DNA from 3 places in the Acidovorax sp. KNOB132 genome. Region 2 is predicted to be linked to each of the others. Evidence: predicted binding sites of a transcription regulator. Region 2 holds the regulator's gene; each other region holds the start of a gene.
The links. The regulator sigma-54, encoded in region 2, starts transcription at its own class of promoters, with help from an activator protein. The targets are predictions, from matches to a motif close to TGGCANGNAANCTGCTTT.
Positions count from the first base shown of each region.

Region 1: the regulator sigma-54 is predicted to act here: its motif matches at 2,960-2,977, upstream of AC27IO_RS17845 (TorF family putative porin).
Region 3: the regulator sigma-54 is predicted to act here: its motif matches at 3,467-3,484, upstream of AC27IO_RS08045 (pilin).

Region 1 covers NZ_BAAJYT010000176.1:653-7,792, forward strand. Annotated here, with positions in the region: partial or broken gene AC27IO_RS17830 (SMP-30/gluconolactonase/LRE family protein) at 1-122, opposite strand, end outside; gene amt (ammonium transporter) at 328-1,764, opposite strand; gene glnK (P-II family nitrogen regulator) at 1,811-2,149, opposite strand; gene AC27IO_RS17845 (TorF family putative porin) at 2,192-2,920, opposite strand; gene AC27IO_RS17850 (SulP family inorganic anion transporter) at 3,219-4,832, opposite strand; gene AC27IO_RS17855 (carbonic anhydrase) at 4,851-5,513, opposite strand; partial or broken gene AC27IO_RS17860 (YifB family Mg chelatase-like AAA ATPase) at 6,032-7,140, shown strand, end outside.
Region 2 covers NZ_BAAJYT010000002.1:31,756-41,681, reverse strand. Annotated here, with positions in the region: gene AC27IO_RS00700 (KGG domain-containing protein) at 163-480, opposite strand; gene AC27IO_RS00695 (hypothetical protein) at 599-877, opposite strand; gene rpoN (RNA polymerase factor sigma-54) at 927-2,306, opposite strand; partial or broken gene AC27IO_RS00685 (hypothetical protein) at 2,241-2,822, shown strand; gene AC27IO_RS00680 (histidine kinase) at 2,835-3,695, shown strand; gene AC27IO_RS00675 (sigma-54-dependent transcriptional regulator) at 3,778-5,187, shown strand; gene AC27IO_RS00670 (PAS domain S-box protein) at 5,526-9,926, shown strand, end outside.
Region 3 covers NZ_BAAJYT010000036.1:11,539-18,678, reverse strand. Annotated here, with positions in the region: gene sucD (succinate--CoA ligase subunit alpha) at 1-763, shown strand, start outside; gene AC27IO_RS08060 (TerC family protein) at 891-1,583, shown strand; gene AC27IO_RS08055 (Stp1/IreP family PP2C-type Ser/Thr phosphatase) at 1,776-2,582, shown strand; gene AC27IO_RS08050 (FHA domain-containing protein) at 2,636-3,298, shown strand; gene AC27IO_RS08045 (pilin) at 3,552-4,046, shown strand; gene AC27IO_RS08040 (PglL family O-oligosaccharyltransferase) at 4,306-5,829, shown strand; gene moaC (cyclic pyranopterin monophosphate synthase MoaC) at 5,807-6,319, opposite strand; gene AC27IO_RS08030 (M48 family metalloprotease) at 6,491-7,140, shown strand, end outside.

The DNA of each region.
Region 1 (7,140 bases), on a different contig from region 2:
ACCCGGCACAGCGCGCGGCCGGCGATGTCCACCCAGTACAGGCGCGATTCGACGGGGTGCCAGAAAGGCGATTCGCCCAACTGGTCGGGCTCGGAAGTGGCGGGACGCCAGTCCATGGACATGGGGGGCTCTCCTGGGAAGGCGGTGGAAGGGGCCGGGCACGCCACCGCTGGCGCGCCGGTCTGCTGCTTCCATTATTCGCGGCCGGTGGCCGCGGGCCAAAAAAAAAGGCCCACCTTGCGGCGGGCCCAATGTCCAGGAGGAATATCTCGCTTGTTGTCGCACCGCCGCGATGCCACCAGTCACCGCGGCAGGGATCTCAGCCGGTCAGCGGTTGTAGGCGGTCTCGCCGTGCGAAGTGATGTCCAGGCCTTCGCGCTCGGCTTCTTCCGGCACGCGCAGGCCCACCAGCAGGTCGGCGATCTTGTAGGCGATGAAGGCCACGACGCCGGACCACACGATGGTCACCAGCACGCTCTTGAGCTGGATCCAGACCTGTGCGCCCATGGCGAACGTGTCGGGGGTCAGGCCACCCGTGCCGCCCAGGCCTTGCGATGCGAACACGCCGGTCAGGATGGCACCGATGATGCCGCCCACGCCGTGCACGCCGAACACGTCGAACGCATCGTCGGCGCCCAGCATCTTCTTGAGGCCACCCACGCCCCAGAGGCAGACCACGCCGGCGATCAGGCCGAGCACGATGGAGCCCATGGGACCGACGAAACCGGCGGCCGGCGTGACGGCCACCAGGCCCGCCACGGCACCCGATGCGGCGCCCAGCATGGAGGCCTTGCCCTTGTGCAGCGACTCGCCGGCCAGCCAGCTCAGCGTGGCGGCGGCCGTGGCCAGGACGGTGTTGATGAAGGCCAGGCCCGCAGCGCCGTTGGCGGCACCGGCGGAGCCGGCGTTGAAGCCGAACCAGCCCACCCACAGCAGCGAGGCACCGACCATCGTCAGCGTCAGGCTGTGGGGCGTGAGCGCTTCCTTGCCGAAGCCGATGCGCTTGCCCACCATGTAGGCGCCCACCAGGCCGGCGATCCCGGCGTTGATGTGCACCACGGTGCCGCCGGCGAAGTCGAGCGCGCCGTCCTTGCCCAGCAGGCCGCCGCCCCACACCATGTGCGCCATGGGGATGTAGCTGAAGGTGAACCACAGCACGCTGAAGATCAGCACGGCGGAGAACTTGATGCGTTCGGCGAACGAGCCCACGATCAGCGCCACGGTGATGGCCGCGAAGGTGCCCTGGAAGGCCACGAACACATACTCGGGGATGGTTGGCAGCGCGCCCGAGAGCGTGTCCGGCGCGATGCCCTTGAGGAAGATCTTGTCGAAGCCGCCGAAGAACGTGCCTTCGCCGCCGAACGTGAGGGTGTAGCCGTACACGGCCCACAGCACGCTCATCAGCGAGAAGATCACGAACACCTGCACCAGCACCGACAGCATGTTCTTGGAGCGGGCCAGACCGCCGTAGAACAGGGCCAGGCCCGGGATGGTCATGAGGATCACGAGCAGCGTGGAGGTCAGCATCCAGGCCGTGTCGCCCGAATCAAGCTTGGGCGTGGGGGCGGCGGCAGGTGCTGCAGCCGCGGCGGCTTCCGCCGGTGCGGGTGCGGCCGCCACTGGCGCAGGGGCTGCGGCCGCAGGGGCGGCGGCGGGTGCCGTGGCCGATGCGGGTTCGGATGCCGCGGGCGTCTGGGCCAGCACGGCGGTGCCGGAGGCCATCAGGCTCAACCCCAGCAGGAAGGAAGCAAGCAGTTTTTTCATGGCAGTTTCTCTTGGGTGTCTGGTGACAGGCGCGGGGGGCCGGGCCTTACAGGGCTTCCTTGCCGGTCTCGCCGGTGCGGATGCGGACGACCTGCTCCAGGTGGCACACGAAGACTTTGCCGTCGCCGATCTTGCCGGTGCGCGCGGCCCCCTCGATGGCTTCGATGACGCGGTCCACCAGCTCGTCGGACACGGCCGCCTCGATCTTCACCTTGGGGAGGAAGTCCACCACGTATTCGGCGCCGCGGTACAGCTCCGTGTGGCCCTTCTGGCGGCCGAAGCCCTTGACCTCGGTCACCGTAATCCCTTGGACCCCGATGTCCGACAGGGCTTCGCGCACCTCGTCGAGCTTGAAGGGTTTGATGATGGCTGTCACCATTTTCATGTTGCTTTTCTCCATTGGAGGCACCCCTCGGCGCCCGTTGTCTTACAGGGTTTTCGTGAGCGCAACGATCAGGCGCGACTTGTTGACCGGGCCGAAGAAGGCCTTCTTGTTGGCGCCCACCACGGCGGCCGACAGGGACAGGCCCGAACCGAAGTCGTAGGCACCGCCCACGCTGTAGTCCATGTAGTTGGGCACGCCCAGGTCCTTGATGTCGCTGGCGAAGCGCGTGAAGCCGACCGATGCCTTCAGCGTCGTCTTGGGGGCCACTTCCTGCGCATACGCCAGGTTCAGGTAGCCGGTGTTGCGGCCCTTGTTGCTGGTCGTCTTGGCGGAGGCCCAGCCGAAGTAGTCCTTGGAGATGGTGTGCGAGTACTTCGCCGTCAGCGGGCCGTAGGTGGCCGCGCCGTAGAGTTCGGTGGTGTTGCCGACGGAATTGCCGGGGTACGCATAGGTCAGCGCGCCCAGGTCCAGGTCCACGTCGCCGGCCTTGAATTTGTAGCCGCCATAGAAATCCATCTCGATGGAATTGCCCGGCAGCCAGTCCACGCTGGAGTTCCAGTTGCCCAGATACCAGCCGCTGTCGCCGAAGCTGTAGTCGAAGCCGCCCTGGATGGCGGGCTTGACGGCCTTGACCCGGCTGGCGTCCTGGTCCTGGCCACGGAACTTGTAGTTGGTGGTCAGGCTGACGTTGCCCGTCAGTTGTGCGCTGGCCAGCAGAGGCAGGGCGGCAACGAGGGCGACGCTCAAGGACTTCATGGATACACGGGACATGGTTCCTCCGGGGGTGGCTGATTAGGGATGTCCACGCTCCAAGCATGGACCGTGCCATCTCCCTCGCACGGTGCCATCCGGGCCTGGGCGCCGGCCTGGCAGCTATGCCGAAAGTGGTTACATGCTATGCGCCCGCGTTACTTTTTGCACCATTGCAGTGCCACCAAGGCCATGATTCGCCGCGATCGTCCGTCCATGCACCGCCATGGGGACAGGGCGGCGGGACACACTGCGTTGGTGCATCCCGCCGCCCGGCCGGGCCGACCGCGCTGTTTTTTTGGGGGAAGCGCTCCCGCCGTCAGCGCGCCGAACGGGCCTTGAGCCACTGCGCCGGGGGCTCGTCCGAAGGGACGGGGGGGCCCGCCTGCGGCATGGATCGCAGTTCGACCTGAATGCCGCGCTCCTGCGCATGGGCCATGAAATCGTCCAGCGCCTCGCGGATGTCGCGGTCCATGAAGCCGCAGTTGCAGCCGTCGATGACCAGCGAATGCCCCGGCTCCACCCGGTTCAGGTGGTTGCGCAGCGTGGCCTTGCTGAAGAACGACACATCCTTGCTGAGCCGGATCAGGTGGACGTTGCCCTCGGAGATCATCGTCAGCGCGCCGCGCGTGTTCGCCTGGATCAGGAAGAGCATGCTGCAGGCCAGCCCGATGAGGATGCCGATGAGCAGGTCGGTCGCCAGGATCGCGCCCACCGTCACCGCGAACGGCACGAACGCCGACCAGCCTTCGCGCCAGACCGCCGCGATCATGGCCGGCTTGGCCAGCTTGAACCCGGTGTGCAGCAGCACGGCGGCCAGCGCGGCCAGCGGCACCCACTGCAGGAACTCCGACAGGAACAGCACGCTCGCCAGCAGCAGCACGCCATGGAACACCGCCGACAGCCGGGTGCGCGCACCGGACTGGATGTTGGCCGAGGTGCGCACGATCACCGCCGTGATCGGCAGCCCCCCCAGCAGGCCGGCCAGCAGGTTGCCCACCCCTTGCGCCTGCAGCTCCCGGTTGGGCGGCGCCACGCGCTTGAGCGGATCGAGCCGGTCGGCCGCCTCCAGGCTCAGCAGGGTTTCCAGGCTGGCCACGACGGCGAGGGTGAAGGCGATGGTGTAGACCTCCGGCCGCGCCAGCGCCGACCAGTCGGGCGAGGCGAGCTGAGACCACAGCGCGGCCAGGCCGTCGCCTTCGGGCAGGGCCACGCGCTGGTGGTCGGGCAGCGCCACGGACGGCTCGGTGGCCATGGCCACGGCCTGGTACCCGATGCCCCAGAGCACCGCCAGCAGCGGCCCGGGCAGCCGGCCGATCAGCGGCAGGCGCTTGGCCCAGGGGGAGTCCCAGGCGAACAGGATGGCCAGCGCACCGGCGGCGATGATCACCGCACTGCCGGTGACGGCGCCGACCAGCCGGCCCAGGTCATCGAAGCCGTCGATCGTGCGGGGCACCAGGCGCATGGCCTGCTCGCCCGACACGAAGCCAAACGCCACCGGAAGCTGCTTGAGGATGAGGATCAGCCCGATGGCGGCCAGCATGCCCTTGATGACCGGCGAGGGAAAGCAGGCGCCCAGGTCGCCGGCCTGCAGGCGGCCGAACAGCCACTGCAGCGCGCCCGCCACCATCACGGCGACGAGGAACGCCTCGAAGCTCCCCAGCTTGGCGATCGCATCGACGACGATCACGACCAGGCCGGCCGCCGGCCCGCTCACGCTGAGCTGGGAGCCCGACAGCCAGGCCACGACCAGCCCGCCCACGATGCCGGAGACAAGCCCCGCCATCAGCGGCACGCCGCTGGCCAATGCGATGCCCAGGCACAAGGGCAAGGCCACGAGGAAGACGACGACGCCCGCCGGCACGTCGCTGCGCCAGTGGGCCAGAAGACCGGCGGCCGACGCGCCGTCCGGGTTGCGAAGGGTGGTTTGCATGGTGCGCACTCCTTCGGGTCAGGCCGCCGCGGCCAGCTGGATGCTGCTGGCATCGAGGTCCAGCACCTGGCGCAGGCGCCCGTCCCGCAAGGCGTAGACCCAGCCCAGCAGCTGCAGGGACTGTCCCCGCTGCCAGGCGCGCTGCACCTGGGGCGTGGCCGCCAGCGTGTGCACCTGATCGGCCACGTTCAGCTCCACGAAGCGGCCCACCCGGGCGGCGACTTCATCGGCATCGTCCGGGTCGGGAACGGTCTGGCCGTCGATCTCGCCCGCACGGCGGCGGTACAGGGCCCGCAGCGGGCGAAGGTGCTCGGCCAGGTAGTCGCCGCGCGCCGGCACCGCGCTTTCGGCCGGCATCAGGGCGGCCCGGACGCCGCCGCACCCTTCATGGCCGCAGACGATCACGTACCGCACCTGGAGCACGTCGAGGGCGTATTGCAGCGCGCTCATGATGTTGGGATCGTCCGGACGGACCAGGTTCGCCACGCTGCGGTGCACAAACAACTCGCCCGGCAAGGCATTGGTGATGCTTTCGGCGGGCACGCGGCTGTCGGCGCACCCGATCCAGAAGACGCGCGGCTGCTGGCCGGCCACCAGGTTTTCGAAAAATGCCGGGTCGCGTGACGTCATTTCGTCAGCCCAGGCACGGTTTTGAAGCATGAGTCGCGTGGTCAGGTCCATGGAAACCTCCGTGTTGTTGATTCGATGTTGCAGTGCAGCACGGTATTAGGCTAGATCAAAAACCACTGCCATTTTTAATATGGGGTTTTTATGTTTCATTTGCTTGCGTGTGATTCGATCAATGGCCCCCACGCCACGCTGTTTTTCCACACAACATAAGGAAATTTTATTTAACGCATCGAGTGAAAATAATATTCGCAGCGAATAAAGTACGGAGTTGTACATTATTAAACCGCTGTTTATATTTTCGGGTCCGACCTTTTCATGTAATTAATCTCCGGCTTTGCCGGTCCTGATTAACCCCGGCAAACAAAGGCATTCAAAACAGGACCGCAACGGCGGCGCGCGGCGGCCGACCGATGGCGCGATCCCGCGCCCCGGCGCGGCCAGCCTGGGCGCCCTCTGCACTGGTTCTCAACCGCTGCCGTGCCGGGAGGGCCGCGATTGCCGATATCCTCGCCCTTCGAAATTCAGGCGCTGGCGAACAGCCGGCTTTCCAACGAGGGAGAAAATCAACCATGGGTCTTGCTTTGGTGCAGAGCCGGGCATTGCTGGGACTGCAGGCCCCGTGCGTGACGGTCGAAGTGCATCTGGCCAACGGATTGCCCAGCTTCACGCTGGTCGGTCTGGCGGATGTGGAAGTGAAGGAGGCGCGGGAACGCGTGCGCTCGGCACTGCAGAATGCCGGGCTGGAGTTTCCGCACAACCAGAAAATCACGGTCAATCTCGCGCCGGCCGATCTGCCCAAAGACTCCGGACGGTTCGATCTGCCGATTGCGCTTGGGATTCTGGCGGCCAGCGGGCAGATCGACAGCGCGCGCCTGGTGGGCCATGAATTCGCGGGAGAACTGTCGCTGTCCGGCGAGTTGCGCCCCGTGCGCGGCGCGCTCGCCACCAGCCTGGCCCTGCGCTCGGCCGGCGTGGCCGTGCGCATGGTGCTGCCGCCCGGCAGCGCGGAGGAAGCAGCCCTGGTGCCCGGCACCGAGGTGTACCGGGCGCGCCACCTGCTCGACGTGGTGCAGCACTTTCTGCCCGTCTCCGCCCATGCGCCCGCCGAGCCGGCCGGCGAGGGGTTCGTGCGGCTGCAGGCGTCACCGCTGCAATCGGCGGCGCCGCCGGCGGATCTGGCCGACGTGAAGGGCCAGGCCGCCGCCAAGCGGGCGCTGGAGATCGCCGCCGCGGGTGGCCACGGTCTGCTGCTGGTCGGCCCGCCAGGATCGGGCAAATCGATGCTGGCGCACCGCTTTGCCGGGCTGCTGCCGCCGATGACGGTGGACGAGGCGCTGGAGAGCGCGGCCATTGCGAGCCTGGCCGGCCGCTTCGGCCCGGAAAGATGGGGCAACAGAAATACGAGCGCCCCGCACCACACCTGCAGCGCGATTGCACTGGTCGGCGGCGGCTCACCCCCACGGCCCGGCGAGATCTCGCTCGCCCACCATGGCGTCCTTTTTCTCGATGAATTTCCGGAGTACGCCCGCAGTGCGCTGGAAGCCCTGCGCGAGCCGCTGGAGACCGGCCGCATCACCATCGCCCGTGCGGCACAGCGGGCCGAATACCCTGCCCGCTTCCAGCTGGTGGCCGCGATGAACCCCTGCCCTTGCGGCTTTCTCGGCTCCGGCCAGCGCAC
Region 2 (9,926 bases):
TATGGCGCGTCCCACCCTCCTGGACAGCCTACGGAACGAATGCCTGGGCTTGCGCAGGAATGCGGGTTCGACAGGTGCAGCGCTTCCAACGGCAATCGATGTGCCACCCATCTGTTTTCAGCGGTAGCCCCCGAACAAATCGTCTGCACCACAGCGCTGGATTCAACGGCTTTGGGGGCCTGAATCGCGACCTGCGCCCTGCGGCGCGCGAGTCGCTCCGTTGGGTTTCGTGCTGGAAGCGCTGTCCGACAGAGTGGCCTCCGCATCAGCTGACGCACCGGCTTTGGCACCGCCAGAATTCGAGTTGCGGCGACTATGGCTCTTGGCGCCAGCGGCGCGGGCTTCTTCGGAGGTGAACTGATGCGCCGTGCCCTTTTGATGCGCCGCCTGCCCACCCTTGCTTGAAATTTCACGTTGCTTTGCCGCATCCATGGCGGCGAAGCCACGATTGCTACTGGATGGATTGCCTTGGTTGGCCATTTCGATACTCCTTCAATGTGCTCCCGTGGAGGGGAGCGGCCCAGGCCTGGCAGTCAAACCAGGCTTGGCACGGCAGAGGCAATCGACATGCCCGGCACCTGCAGGCCCCCTTGCGCAACTACCGGTCGACGTCTGCCTGGATTGCTCGCTTGACACAACGCGCAGCCTCTTGCCTCGCATGCCTGCGGCGAGCGATACCCGCATAAAGCGTCTGCACCAGGTCAATCGCATCGCAATCCGCTTGCGCTGCACTGAACCGCATTTGCGCGCAGGCCACAGTCGTGATCCGGGGCTGCATGCCCTGCAGCACATCGACCAGCCCACACCAATGACCATCCACCGCCAACGTGCGGGAAAACAAGGTCAATCCGTCAATGGAAGCCCAGGCGAAAGCCATGATTGATCTTTGGTGAATTGGTCTTCACCCTGAGGTGCAAACCGTTGGTTCAAACGTTCCTGTGACGTTCCGGCGCCGCCGAAATGCGAAGCGCCTGCCGGTACTTGGTGACCGTGCGCCGGGCGACCGAAAACCCCTGCTGCGCCAGCAGGCCGGCAATCGCCGCATCGGACAAAGCATGTAAGGGCGACTCGGCCGCAATCAACTCCGACACCAGCTCCTTGACGGCCGCAGGAGCGCAGGTGGTGCCATTGCGCGTAGACAAGCCGCGCGAGAAAAAATACTTGAGTTCATGCAAGCCGAACGGGGTCGCCAAGAACTTGTTGTTGGTGACACGGGACACGGTGGATTCGTGCACCCCCACTTCCTGCGCGATCTGCTGCAGCTTCAGCGGTTTGAGCGCCAACGGGCCATGCTCGAAAAACGCCTGCTGGTGCCGCCCGATGGCTCGCGCCACCGCCAGGATGGTGGCAAAGCGCTGCGCCACGTTACCCACCAACCAACGCGCTTCCTGCAGGCAGGCGCTCAACGCCGCACTCTCACCATGGCGCTTGCGCTGCTGAAACATCCGCGCATAGGCGGAATGCACCCGAAGGCGAGGCATCACAGCATCGTTGAGAACCATTTGCCAACCTCTCCCGCCTCTCACAGCCACGATGTCAGGCACCGCAAGCGGCACATCGTCTTGCAGGAAGGCGCGGCAAGGACTGGGGTTGAGCGCGCGAATCTTCGCGCAAACCGCTGCTGCAGCCTCGCGCGACACCCCCAGCGCCTCGGACAGCCGTGTGGGGTCGCGCAACGCCACGGCTTTCAGGTGGCCTTCAATGGCACGACGCACCAGATCCCGGGTCGTCACGCACTCCATCGTGTGCAATTGCAATAGCAGGCAATGCCGCAGGTCCACGGCGGCAACGCCTGCTGGATCCAGCCCCTGGACCCGGCGCCACGCCATGCGGATTTCCTGCCCATCCGGTTCCGGAGACAGGGCCATGGTGTGCACCGCCTGCTCGATCTCTTCAAACCCGCCGCGCAGGTAGCCATCGTCGTCCAGCGATTCGATGACCGCCTTTGCCAACAGCAGATCCCGCTCCGGCAGACGAAGCAGGTCCAGTTGCCCATGCAAATGGGCTCGCAATGAAATGGGCGCTGCTGAACGCTCCCAGGCCCTCTCCCCATCGCTGTCGGCAGACGGGATCCGGCCGCTGCCAGATGACGGACTCCAGTCGCTCGGCGGCGCGTGCGGCACCGTCTGCATATCCCGCTGCGCATCGCCATCCTCGACTTCCAACAGCGGATTGCTCTCCACCGCCTCCCGCACGGCGCGTGCGAAATCCTGTGAGGACATCTGCAGCAGGCGCACGGCATGCTGCAAGCGGGGCGAAGCATTCTGGGTGAGTGCTGCGGAAGTGCTCAGACTAAGCTGGCTCATCGAAGATCCATGGGTTGGGGAGCATCCCATGCAACAAAGCAAGGCATATGCCACACCACGCATGGCTTGGAAAGAGCTCACCCAGCCTCGAAAACCAGCACTTGGCGCTATCCTTTAATGCAGGCATGTTGCTCAACCGGTAGAGATTGCCGCAATTCCTGCCGGTTTCGCCCACGGGTTCGTTGCCTGGCCCGGTTCTTACCGGCACTGACTGGCATGCGGCATGCTGCGGCACTGGCGCCCGGCAACACCATCACGAGCGGAACGCCCTCGCCCATCATGAATGACACCTCCACACCCATCCCGACAGCAGCGCCTCACCCCGCCGCAGCGCCCCCCGTTGCAGCGCCGCCGTGGCTTTCCATGGCTGGTGTGGGGCATGAATTGCGCACCCCGCTGGGCGCACTGTCCGCAGCGCTGGAGGTGATTGCGCTCGCCCCCCATCCAATGCCCATCCAGAGCGAAGCGTGCGCGGTGGCCGCTCGGCAGACACGGCATCTGTCTTCGCTGCTGGAAGACCTGCAGGACGTGCTGGCGGCGCGCGAGGGGCGCATGGAACTGCGGCGTGTGCCGCTGGACTTCTCGGGTCTGGTGCGGCAGGCCTGGGAGGCATTGGTGAACTCCAACAGGGGTTATGCCTGCACCCAGCAGATCGCTGCCGACCTGCGGGTCATGGCAGATCCTCGCCTGATGCGCCGGGCGATGGATCAGATGCTTTGCCGGGCGTGCAAAGCGGCGGCCCCGGGCATGCGCATGGACTTGAACGTGTTCAGGCAAGGGGACGAGGTGCGCGTGGAAGTTCGCGGCCTGCCCAACGACCACATGGAGCGGCCCTCGGGAGCCGCATGCCTGCTGGCTCTGCATGTGCGGGCCGGCGCACCTGCCACCTTGGCAGACCTTCTTGCCGACCATGTCATTGCACTGCATGGGGGACGCACTCCATCGCCCTCCGATGGACCGCTGCAGTATCTCGCGCTGCCCTGCCTCGCAGAAACGCCACCACCGCCAGCCCGACTGCGGCGCCTTAAGGTGCTTGTCGCACTGCACGGCGCGCAAGATCGCCAGACAGCAGTGCAAACTCTGGAGCGCCAGGGATATACCGTGCTGGACGGCGGGGCGACCCAGCCGGCGCTGGACCTGTTGCTGCAGCACGTGCCCGATCTGGTTCTTGCAAATGCTCAGCCTGCCAAAGAGGCGCGCGAGTTTGCAGCCGCCGCGCGGGAGACCGGGTATGCCGGCCGCATGGTGGCCGTGGCAGCCGCCATGCCTTGTGCTCAGGAAGAGGCGTTGGATGCAGCCGGCGCCCGGCGCGCAGGCTTTGACGCATGGGCCGCCTGGGGCCAGTGGCCCCAGGTGCTGACGGACGCGCTGGAACGCGGAAGCGGTTGACCGCTGTACGTTCGTTTACACCCATGGCAGCGATCGCTGCAAATAATTCCTCTTTTTCAAATTCTTACTCGGGGAGATTTGCATGGCCCATGCCCTGGTAGTGGAAGACGATGCCGACTCCGCGCGCATGCTTGCGAGCTTGTTGCACACTGGCGGATTCACGGCAGCCACGGCCTCTTCGCTCCGGGATGCGCGCCGTCAGATTGCCCTGCAGCGCCCCGACATCGTGCTGCTCGACCTGCAGTTGCCCGACGGCAATGGGCTGTCCCTGTGCGAGGAGGCCGAACTGCTCTCGTATTCGGAAGTGGTGCTGATCACTGGCCACGCCAGCCTGGACACATCGATCCAGGCCCTTCGCCTGGGCGCTGCGGATTACCTTATCAAGCCGGTGGATACGCAACGGCTCAATGCCGTGCTCTCCCGCGCTCGCTCGCCCTCCACCCTGCTGGCCGAGATTCAGGACATGCGCCTGCAGTGGGAATCGACCGGCCGCTTCGGCCACCTGCTGGGCCGGTCGCCCATCATGCGCGAGGTGTACGAGCAGATCGCATGCGTGGCCGGCACCTCGGTCTCGGTGTTCGTGACAGGGGAAAGCGGCTCTGGGAAGGAGCTGGTTGCCCGCACCCTCCATGACCTCAGCCGGCGACGCGACGGTCCTTTTCTGGCGGTGAACTGCGGCGCGATCTCGCCCCAGCTGATCGAGAGCGAAATCTTTGGCCACGAGCGGGGCAGCTTCACGGGGGCGGACCGACAGCACCTGGGGTTTTTCGAGCGCGCCAATGGCGGCACCCTTTTCCTGGACGAGATCACCGAGATGCCGCTGGAGCTGCAGGTCAAGCTCTTGCGCGTACTGGAGACCGGCACCTTCCTGCGCGTAGGCTCCACCGAGGCGCGGCACACCGATGTGCGCATCGTGGCTGCCAGCAACCGCAACCTGGCCCAGGCCGTGGTGGATGGCGCGTTGCGGGAAGACCTGCTCTACCGCCTCAACGTGTTCCCGCTGCACCTGCCGCCCCTGCGGGACCGGCTGGAAGACCTGCCCCTGCTGGCACAGCATTTCCTGGACGACATCGCAGCACGTGAGGGGGGCCGAAAGACGCTGACCGCCGCCGCCCTGGAGCGCCTGGCGGAATACCGGTGGCCCGGCAACGTGCGCGAGTTGCGCAACGTGCTGCAGCGCGCCTTCGTGATGACGCAAGAAGGGCCGGTGACCGAGCGCTGGTTGCCGCGCGACCTCGTGCCTTCGCAGCCACCGCTCCCACTGCCACCGCTTGCGCCGCAGCAACGCGAGATGGCACCGATGGCCGACGGCGCTGCCGCCTCCACCGAACTGCGGCTGCCGCTGGGCAGCTCGCTGGCGGAAGTGGAGCGGGCGCTGATCCTCGCCACCTTCGCTCACTGCGGGCAGCGGCGCGAGCAGACCGCCGCCATGCTGGGCATCAGCATGAAGACGCTGTACAACCGGCTGAAGGAATACGGCGACGGCGCCTGACCGGCTGGCGGTGGCCGTCACCAGGCCTGGCCTTCTCAAGGGCGGCAACATCGTCCGGGCTCCAAGCCTGCGGCCTGAACGCCGGTACAACCCGTTGTCCGGTCATACATCCTGAATCCAGAACCCGCCATGCGCCGGGCACACTGGGCGCGCACGCCATCGCCCGCCCCAGCAGTCCGCGCGCGTCTCCGCGCGCAGTGGCCGCTCCCCCGGCAAGCCCAACCCATATACGGCATCGAACGAACCCCGCGCATGCTTTCCGCCGTGGCCCACCAGACCACGCCGTCGAACGCGAAAGCCCACGATCGATAATCGGCATTCACTAGAAAGACGCCAACATGGATGACTCGCTGACCACCCCCGACGAAGCCGAAGAGCATGTGGGAGAGGCGCTGGACAGCGTGGCGCCGGCGCGGGCCTATCACATGTTGCCGCTGATCGGTCTGGGTGGTTCGGCGGGCAGCATCCCGGCCCTGCAGACCTTTCTGCAGTCCATGCCCGAAGACCCCGGACTGGCTTTTGTCGTCATCCTGCACCTGTCGCCCGACCACGACAGCGAGCTGGCCGAAATCCTGCAGCGCAGCACCTCCCTGCAAGTGATGCAGGTGCGCGAGACCTGCAAGGTCCAGGTCAACACCGTCTACGTCATCCCGCCTGGCAAGGTGCTGCGCACCTATGACGGCTTTCTGCAGCTGGCCGATCTGCCGAGCCCGCGCCATGGCCATGTGACCGTGGACCTGTTCTTTCGCATGCTGGCCGACACCCACGGTCCGCATGCCACGGCCATCGTGCTGTCCGGCATGGATGGCGACGGTGCCATTGGCATCAAGCGCATCAAGGAGCGGGGCGGACTCACCATCGCCCAGGACCCGGACGAGGCGGAGCACAGCAGCATGCCCCGCTCGGCGCTGGCCACCGGCATGGTGGACTGGACGCTGCCCGCGGCGGCCATGCCCGGCCGGCTGCTGGAGTACTACCGGCTGGAGCGCCGCCTGAAGCTGCCTTCGGAGAAGGGACCCCCGCCCATGGAAAACCCGATTCCCCATGGCATGGCCACAGAAGCGGCCCTGCGCGACGTGCTGATCTTCCTGCGAACGCGGACCGGCCGGGACTTCGCCTACTACAAGCGGGCCACCATCCTGCGGCGCATCGGCCGGCGCATGCAGGTCAACGGCATCGCCGATCTGCCGGGCTATCTGGATTGCCTGCGCACGCGGCCCGGTGAGGCTGGGGCGCTGCTGCAGGACCTGCTCATCAGCGTGACCAACTTCTTTCGCGATGGCGAGTGCTTCAGTGCGCTGGAGGCGCACATCGGGGGGCTGTTTGCCGGCAAGGGGCCGGGGGACTCGCTCCGTGTGTGGGTGGCCGCCTGCGCCACGGGCGAGGAGGCCTACTCCATCGCCATCTTGCTCAGTGAATACGCACGCAAGGTGGATGCAGCGCCGGTGATCCAGGTCTTCGCCAGCGATCTGGACGACGAGGCCATCGGCATCGCCCGCGAGGGGCTCTACCCCACGACCATCGAGGCCGACGTGTCGGAAGAACGGCTGCGCCGGTATTTCGTGAAGGAGCACCGCGGCTACCGGCTTCGCCGCGAAATCCGTGAAATGGTGCTGTTTGCGGTGCATGACGTGCTCAAGGATTCGCCGTTCTCGCGGCTCGACCTCGTCACCTGCCGCAACCTGCTGATCTACCTGAACCGCAACGCCCAGCACCGCGTGTTCGACACCTTCCATTTCTCGCTCAAGCCCCGCGGGCTGATGTTTCTGGGCTCGTCGGAATCCGTCGAAGACAACAGCCCCCTGTTTGTCGTGCTCGACAAGAAGCACCGCATCTACAGCCACCGCCCCGCCTCGCGCTCGGGCATGCCAGGGCACTCCGCGCCCGGCACCGTCTCGCTCGCCATGGAGGCGCAGCACGCCGCGCGGTCCGGCCCGGTGCTGGCCGGCCCGGCCTTCACCTCGACGCCCCCGGCCTCGCGCGATCTGCCGCCCCTCGATGGCCGCAGCCACAGCTGGGGTGAGCTGCATTTCCGGCTGCTGGAGAAGATCGCGCCGCCCTCCGTGCTGATCGATGCCGGCCACGACATCGTGCACCTGTCGCCCAACGCCGGCGAGTTCCTGCGCTTTCAGGGCGGCGAGCCCAGCCGCAACCTGCTGCGCGCCATCCACGAGGACCTGCGCATCGAAGTGCGCGCGGCGCTCTACCAGGCGGCGCAGCGCAAGATGGCCGTGGAGACCCCGCCCGTGGCCGTCACCCATGCCGGCAGCGAAATGGTGCTGGTGGTCCGCATCGTCCCGTTCCACGAGGCGCCGGGTTTTCATCTGGTGATCATCCAGCCCGCGTCGGCGCTGCAGCCGCTGCTGCCCATGCCGGTGCGGCCCATGTCGGTCTCCGAGCCCCTGGCGCAGCACCTGGAGCAAGAACTGGAGCGCATGAAACTGCACCTGCGCGACACGGTCGAGCAGTACGAGGTGTCCACCGAAGAACTCAAGGCCAGCAACGAAGAGCTGCAGGCCATGAACGAAGAGCTGCGCTCGGCCACCGAGGAACTCGAAACCAGCCGAGAAGAACTGCAGTCGATCAACGAAGAGCTCACCACCGTCAACCACGAGCTCAAGAGCAAGGTCGATGAACTCGGCCACTCCAACAGCGACATGCACAACCTGATGGACGCCACCGCGATCGCGACGGTGTTCCTGGACCGCGAGCTGTGCATCACCCGCTTCACCCCCTCGGCGATCACGCTGTTCAAACTGATTCCCACTGACATCGGCCGCCCGCTGTCCGATCTGGCAACCCACCTGGACTACCCGGAGATGACCTCCGATGCCCGCCGCGTCCTGGAGCGGCTGGTGCCGATGGAGCGCGAGGTCGGCAAGGGCAGCGGCCAGTGGTTCCTGGTCAGGGCCCTGCCCTACCGCACGCTGGACGACCGCATTGCCGGGGTGGTGCTCACCTTCGTGGACATCACCGAACGCAAGCACAGCCAGGAGGCCTTGCGCGTCTCGCAGGACCGATTCAGTCTCATCGTCAGCCAGGCGACGGCCGGGGTGATGGAGGTGTCGCTGGACGGGCGCATCGAATTCACCAACCGCAGCTACCGCGAACTGCTGGGCTATTCCGAGGCCGACATCGTGGGCATGTCGCTGCTCGACCTCGTCCACCCCGACGACCGGGCCGAGAGCGCACGGCTGTTCGAGAAGCTCGCCCGCCACGGCGAGCCGTTCCAGGTCGAAAAGCGCTGCCTGCGCAAGGACGGCTCAGTGATCTGGACCTTCAACAACGTGAGCCGCCTGTCGAATGTGCAAGGCCGTGCGGACGCTGCCTTGGTGATGTGCACCGACGTGACGGAACGCAAACGGGCGGAGGAAGCCCTCAGCCGCAGCGAGGAGCAGTTGCGGCTCATCGTGGAGAACGCCGTCGAGTTCGCCATCTTCTCCACCGACCCGCAGATGCGCGTGACCCGCTGGAACGTGGGCGCCGAGCGCCTGCTCGGCTACCCCGAGGCCGAGGTGCTGGGGCAGCCCGCCGACATCATCTTCACCGACGAAGACCGCGCCCTGGGCGCACCGCAGATCGAGGTGCGCCAGGCGCTGACCGATGGCCGCGCCATGGACGACCGCCTGCACCGCCGCAAAGATGGCACCACCTTCTGGGCCAGCGGGGTGTTGATGCCGATGCTCGACGATGGCGCCGTGGTCGGCTTCGTCAAGATCCTGCGCGACCAGAGCCGTGCCCGCCAGGCCCAGGAAGACCTGGAGACCAGCCGGGCCGAACTGGTCGAGGCCCTGCGGCAGAAAGAAGCCGCGCACTCGGCCTTGGAAGCCGCAGACGCTGCCAAGGACCGGTTCCTGGCCGTGCTGTCGCACGAACTGCGCAACCCTCTCGCCTCCATCCGCAATGCCGCAGAGGCGCTGCAGTCGGGGCAGTTGAACCACGAGGAGCGGGCCCAGTCGTCCAGCATCCTGGACCGGCAATCCGCCGCCATGAAGACGCTGCTGGACGACCTGCTGGACGTCTCGCGCCTGCGGCTGGGGCGCCTGGCCCTGCACCGCCGCCGCATCCTGCTGTCCGAGGTCGTGGACATGGCCATCGAAACCACCAGGCCCGCCATCGAAGCTGGCGCGCACCGGCTGGAGGTGGTGCTTCCGCACATGCCGGTGGTACTCGATGCGGACCCGGTGCGCCTCAGCCAGGTGCTGTCCAACCTGCTGGCCAACGCCGCCAAATACACCCCTCCAGGTGGCCACATCGGGGTACGGGCCCAGGTGGACCAGCGCACCGCCGTGATCGCCGTGACGGACAACGGCATCGGCATGGCAGCGGACAACATCCATAGCCTGTTCGGCATGTTCGTGCAGGAAACATCCGACCTGCCCGGCGCGCGGGGCCTGGGCATCGGGCTGGCGCTCGTGCGCAGCATCGTGGAATTGCACGGCGGCCTGGTGGAAGGCTCCAGCCCGGGCCAGGGCCAAGGCAGCACCTTCACCGTGCGCCTGCCGCTGGCGCAGGCGGAGCCCCTTGCGCCGTTGCCGGAGCCCGGGTTGCCGGCCGCATTGCGCAGTCTCTCCGCCCTGGCGCCCAAGGTGCTGGTGGCCGACGACAACGCCGATGCGGCCTGGAGCATCGCCACTCTGCTGCAAATTTCCGGTTGCGAGGTACGCACCTGTTCCGACGGTCCCGCGGCGGTCGCGGCCGCCCGCGAGGGCATGCCTGACGTGGCGGTGCTGGACATC
Region 3 (7,140 bases), on a different contig from region 2:
GAAGGCCGGCGAGTCGATCTTCAACATTCCGATCTACGCCTCCGTCAAGGAAGCCGCATCGCAGACCGGCGCCACCGTGTCGGTGATCTACGTGCCGCCCGCGGGCGCCGCCGCTGCCATCTGGGAAGCCGTGGAAGCCGATCTGGACCTGGCCATCTGCATCACCGAAGGCATTCCGGTGCGCGACATGCTCGAAGTGCGCAACAAGATGAAGGCCAAGGAAGCCGCCGGCGGCAAGAAGACGCTGCTGCTGGGCCCCAACTGCCCCGGCCTGATCACGCCTGACGAAATCAAGATCGGCATCATGCCCGGCCACATCCACCGCAAGGGCCGCATCGGCGTGGTGAGCCGTTCCGGCACGCTGACGTACGAAGCCGTGGCCATGCTGACGGAAGTGGGCCTGGGCCAGTCGAGCGCCGTGGGCATTGGTGGCGACCCCATCAACGGCCTCAAGCACATCGACGTGATGAAGGCCTTCAACGACGATCCCGACACCGATGCCGTCATCATGATCGGCGAAATCGGTGGTCCGGACGAAGCGGAAGCCGCCCAATGGTGCAAGGCCAACATGAAGAAGCCGATCGTGGGCTTCATCGCCGGCGTGACCGCGCCTCCCGGCAAGCGCATGGGCCACGCAGGCGCGCTGATCTCCGGCGGTGCCGACACGGCCGATGCCAAGCTCGCCATCATGGAAGAGTCGGGCTTCATCATCACCCGCAATCCTTCCGAGCTCGGCAAGCTGCTCAAGGCGCAGCTGAAGTAATCCGTAAGCAAAACTACGGACGAAAGGGGTTTGCAGCCCCGATAAACTGCGCTCTCCCATAAAAGAAGAGGCGCCCGAAACCCTGGTTTCGGGCGCCTCTTTCATTCATAACACGGAGATACCTCGCATGGAATTCCTGCACACGGCCGACTTCTGGATCGGCCTCGTCAAGATCGTCTGGATCAACATCATCCTGTCCGGCGACAACGCCGTGGTCATCGCACTGGCCGCGCGCTCGCTCCCCCCGCATCAGCAGAAGAAAGCCATTTTCTGGGGCTCCGGCGCCGCCGTGGTGCTGCGCATCGTGCTGACCGTGGTGGCCGCCAAGCTGCTGGAGCTGTCGTTCCTGCAGATCATCGGCGGCTGCCTGCTGCTGTGGATCGGCCTGCAGCTGATGACCGACAGCGACGAAGACGGCGAAGGCTCCCAGTCTGGCGGCGGGCTCATGGCGGCCGTCCGCACCATCCTGATTGCCGACCTGGTGATGAGCCTGGACAACGTGATCGCCGTGGCCGCCGCGGCCCACGGCAACATGGTCCTGTTGATCCTCGGCCTGGCCATCAGCATTCCGCTCGTCATTTTTGGCAGCACGCTCATGATCAAGCTCATGGAGCGCTTTCCCATCATCGTTCTGTTCGGAGCCGGCCTGATCGGCTGGGTGGGGGGCGAGACCATCGCCAGCGATGCATCGCTGCACGATGTCGTCCTGGCCCATCCCTCCCTGCACTATGTGGCGGCTGCTCTGGGGGCGTTGTTCGTGGTGGGCGCCGGAAAATTCCTGCAGGCGCGGGCGCAGCAAAACTCGGCGGCGGCCGGTTGATGCGGTTGTGCCTCCGGTAGCCCGATGAAAACTTGGGGTCGGCCGACCCCGAGGCCCTCTCAGCGACAGGTCCGTCGTCTATGATGCGGAACGCGACGCAACAGGGCACGACATGGGGGATTTTCAAAAAACTGCAACAGGGACTGCGCACACCGCTGGCGCAGCTTTGCTTCTCCCTGCGCCGGGTGAAGCATGACCTTGGGAATCAAGCTGAACTATCAGTTTTGTGCCCGCACCGACCAAGGCCGGGTGCGCTCGAACAATGAAGACGCCGTGATCGCGGACGCCAGCGCGCAGCTGGCAGTGCTCGCCGATGGCATGGGCGGGTACAACGCGGGCGAAATCGCAAGCGGCATGGCCACCAGCCTCATTCACGACGAAATGACCCAGTGGCTGGCGCAAGCCGGCCCCCGTGCCGCGTCGACGGAAGTGCGCCGGGCGCTGGAAGACTGCGTGGAGCGGGCCAACCACGCCATCTTCGATGCGTCGCTCTCCCATCCGCAGTATTCGGGCATGGGCACCACGGTGGTGGTCGGCGTTTTTCTGGGCGACCGCCTGATCCTCGGGCACATCGGCGATTCACGGTGCTACTGCTTGCGCGGCGGTGTGCTGAGGCAGATCACGCGCGACCACTCCTGGCTGCAGGAACAGGTGGATGCCGGCATCCTCACGCCGCAAGAAGCGGCGATATCGGGCCAGCGCAACTTGGTCACTCGCGCCCTTGGCGTGGAAAGTGCTGTACTGGTCGAAATCAATGAGTTTCCCGTGGAGCCGCAGGATCTGTTCGTGATGTGCTCGGATGGCTTGACCGACATGGTCGAAGACGATCAGATTCAAACGCTGGCCCTGGTACAGGAACCCCTGGAGGACAAAGCCGCCCACCTGATCGAAGCCGCCAATGCCCGGGGCGGCCGTGACAACATCAGCGTGCTGCTGGTGCAGGCGGGATCCATTGAGAGGAAGCGCGGCTTGATGTCGCGATTTTTGCGTGCCGATTGAAGTTGAATCAGCCACCTGGCCGACCATCGCAATGAAAGAATGAGGAATTGATCATGCCGAAAATGATCGTGTCGATCGACGGAGTCGTCATCAAGGAAGTCCAATTGACGAAGGAGCGTACGACCCTCGGCCGCCGCCCCTATAACGACATCGTCATCGACAACCTGGCCGTCAGTGGCGAACACGCCGTGCTCCATGTCTCGCCCGACGAGGTGGAGATCGAGGACCTCGGCAGCACCAACGGCACCTATGTGAATGGCCAGCCCGTCAAGCGCCAGCCGCTGCGCAACGGGGACACGGTGGAAGTGGGTAAGTACAAAATCCGCTTCCTGCAGGAAAACGAAGGCGAAAACTTCGAAAAGACCATGGTGTTCAAGCCCGGCATGGTTCCGCCACGGCCTTTGACCTCCCGTTCCGCCCCGCTGTCCGCCGCCGGGTCGACGCCCGCTCCGGTCTTGAGCGCGTCCATCCGGGTCTGCTCAGGGGCGGCTGCAGGGCGCGAGGTGGCGCTGGTCAAGGTGGTGACCACCATCGGCAAGCCGGGTGTGGCGGTTGCGTCGATCACCAAGCGGCACCATGGATTTGTGCTGTCGCACGTGGAAGGCGCGCAGCGGCCTCAGTTGAATGGCGCCGTGATGGCGGATGAACCGGTGCTGTTGAAGAGCGGGGACCGCTTGGCGCTGGCAGGGACGGAGATGGAGTTCGTTCAGGGCTGATCGATTGGTATCAGTCGGCTTGAGATGCGCCGAGATTCGTAACTCACGCATCTGCTTGTGACAGGGGTGGTGGACAAATTTGTCACAAGTGCCAGGGATGGAGCGATTCAGATGGGTTTCCCTGGCCTGTTCCCCTGGGGTTTCTCTGTTTTGACGGATAGGCCGCGTTGGCATGGAACCTGCTGAGTTGATGGCGGACCTGGAGAATTCTTCTGCAGGTTTTTATTTGCAATCGACCTCCTAGGAGAGATGTATGAAGCGCAATCTGCAAAAGGGTTTCACCCTGATTGAATTGATGATCGTGGTGGCGATTATCGGTATTCTGGCTGCTGTGGCCCTGCCGGCTTACAAGGACTACACCATCAAGGCGCGTATGGCTGAAGTGGTTCTGGCCGCTTCCCAGTGCCGCACGACCATCAGCGAAACCATCCAAAGCATGCGCACCGATGCGACGCTGTCGGGCACCAACGCTTTTGGTTGCGATGCAACTGGTCCTACCAAGATGGTGAAGTCGATTTCGACCGCTGCCGACACTGGCATCATTACTGTCCTCCCACACGAAACGAACTTGGGTACGACGATGACGGGAACGACTGCCGACAGCATCATGTTGACGCCTAAGAAGGATAGCGGCGGGAACAATTTTGCACTGGGCGGTGCGAACGGCGGTCAGGGACAACAAGTTTACGAGTGGATCTGCAAGGGCACTGGCACCGCGCTTCGTTATGCGCCTGGTTCTTGCAAGTAATTACTGACGCTTGGCGTTTTCATTCCAAAAAAGGGGGCGTCAGCCCCCTTTTTTTTCTTGGTCCTTAAGATTTATGGCTCCGAACTCATCCTCCCGTTCGATACCGTTAGCTGTACTGGGTGCATTGGTTTACGCCTTGTGCTGGTTATTGCCCAACCACCACGAACCCTGGGTTGACTTCTATTCGGATGCGTGGGCAGCCTGTACGATGTGGGGGCTCGGCGCTGTGGTGCTCTGGCGGATCAATAGAACACAGTGGGTGGCTTGGCACGTCCTTCCCCTGGCGGTTCTGGCGTGCTGCGTGATCGTATGGGCGCAATATGCAGCCGGTCTGGTGGAGGCTTTGGGGGTGGCGTGGACCAGTTCCCTGTATTTGATAGGGTTGGCCCTGACCATGCTGGTGGGGGCTGCGCTGGAGCGGTGGCAGCCTTCGCACGGTGCCGATTTTCTGTTCATGGCGGCGCTGGTGGGGGCGTTGGGATCGCTGCTGATCCAGTTCCAGCAATGGCTGCAAATCGACCCCGGCAGCGCGTTCTGGCTCTTCATTCCTGCGCCATCCGAGCGCTTTCATGCCAACCTGGGGCAACCGAACCAATTGGCCAGTTTGCTCTGCCTCGGCGTGCTCGCTTGCGCGTGGCTGCATCAACGCAGCCGATTGCCTGGCCTTGTGGCCTGGTTCCTGGCCGTTTTGCTGGCGGTAGGACTGGCGCTGGCGGAGTCGCGCACGACCTGGCTGGTCGTGTTGTTGTCCTTGGCGATGATGGCCCTGTTCCGCAAACGCCTGGCCATCACGCGGGGCGTCATGGTGGGCGCGTTCACCTGGACCGGCATGTTCGCGGTTTTCCTCGTTGCGCTGCCCCATGTCGATGTGTGGTTGGGACGGGCGTCCCAGCTGCGACCCGTGCGGAGCATCTCGAACCTGGAACTGCGCCTGGACGTCTGGATGCATCTTTGGGAAGCCGTGTGGAGCCGCCCCTGGTTCGGTTTTGGCTGGATGCAAACCAGTTTTGCGCAGTTCGCTCCGAACCCCTACGACATGGTCACGGCGGGAACGCACCGGCATGCCCACAACCTGCTGATGGATCTGCTGGTTTTCACGGGGATTCCGCTGGGTCTGGCTTTTTGCGCAGTGCTGGTCTTGTGGACCGTTTATGCGATCCGTCGCATGGCCCAGCCAGAGCACCTCTGGATGTTCCTGTTCGTGGCCGCGCTGGGTGTGCACGCCATGCTGGAATATCCCCTCTACTACGCCTACTTCTTGCTGCCGTGCGGCCTCATGCTGGGCGCGTTGAACGAGGCACTGCGGTTCAAGCCCATTGGGCAGACGGGGCGTTGGCCGATCGCCATCATGATGGGAGTGGCTGGCGTAGGATTGGCCATCACCATCCATGACTACCTGCGAATCGAAGACGATTTCTTCTCTCTCCGCTTCGAGCGCCAGCAATTGGCCGCGCCCTCTGATCGCCTGGCCCCGGAAGTGGTATCTCTGACCCAGTTGCAGGACTTGATGTGGCTTATCCGGGTCAGCCCCGGCAAGGCGCACTCCGAGCAGGATCTGGTCCGCGCTTCACGGACCACGAAACTATTGCCCAGCACCATCACCCTCTACAAGCTTGCCGCAATGTACGGTGCGGCCGGCAAAACCCAGGAGGCGGAATATTGGGTCGTGGTGATGACGCGCTTGAACCAGCCCAGCCAGAATCTGGTCGCCGAGTTGCGCCGCCAATGGGATGAACAGGCCGCGGTCTATCCGGAGATGGCTAAGGTGGCGTGGCCGAAGTAGGGGGTGTTTTCCAGTCGGATTTGCCGCCGAGTTTTTTCGCCACCCTCACGCCGCTGATCTCCATGTGCTTGTCCACTGCCTTGCACATGTCGTACACCGTGAGCAAGGCGACCTGGGTGGCCATCAACGCCTCCATCTCCACGCCCGTCGGCCCCACGGTTTCCACGGTCGCCGTGCATTCGATGCCGACCCCCTCGGATGCGGTCGCAAACGTCACGGCGATGCGCGTCAGCGCCAAGGGATGGCACAGCGGAATCAGATCGCTGGTCTTTTTCGCCGCCTGAATACCCGCGATGCGGGCGATGCCCAGCACGTCACCCTTCGCAGCGGTGCCGGACTGGATGATGGCCAGCGTTTCCGCCTGCATCTCGATGCGGCCGGTGGCGACGGCAACGCGGTGCGTGGCCTGCTTGGCGCCCACATCGACCATGTGGGCTTGGCCCAGGGCGTCGAAGTGGGTCAGGCTGGAGGGAGTGGGGGTATCGCTCATACAAGTACTGGGGATTGCACGCGGGTCATTCGCCGGCAGGGAACATTCGGGGGCCAGGGCATCATACGGTCATGTGTAGCGGCCAGGGCCGGGGTGGCGTGGCCGAATCAGTGCAGGAGACTTTGCGTGCCATTTGATCGAAAACGGCCTCTGGTGCTTGTGCGTCAGGCGGTGGCCGCTTCCCTTTTCATCGTGAGCGGTGTGTGCGGCACGACCGCCGTGCATGCGCAAGCGGGCCTGCCCACGCTGGGCGACAGCTCCGACCTCACCACCGCCCAGGAGCGCCAGCTCGGCGACCGCATCATCCGCGAGCTGTACCGCGATCCGGATTACATCGACGACGCGGTGCTCAACGAGTACGTGGACAGCATCTTCCAACCCCTGGTAAAAGCGGCGCGCGAGCGCGGGGAGCTCTCCCCCGAACTGGACGAGCGCTTCGCGTGGGAGATCCTGCTGGGCCGGGACCGCACGGTGAATGCCTTCGCGCTGCCGGGCGGCTATTTCGGCGTGCACCTGGGATTGATCGGCGTGGTGTCCACGCGCGACGAGCTGGCGTCGGTGCTGGCGCACGAGCTGAGCCACGTCACGCAGCGCCACATCTCGCGCCTGATCACGCAGCAGAACCGGCAGACGCCGCTGATGCTCGGGGCCCTGGTGCTGGGCGCGCTGGCCGCCAGCAAGAGCCCGAATGCGGCCCAGGCGCTGATGATCGGCGGGCAAGCGGTGGCGGTGCAGAACCAGCTGAACTTCTCGCGCGACATGGAGCGCGAGGCCGACCGCATCGGCTATGGGCTGATGGCGCCGGCCGGCTTTGCGCCGCA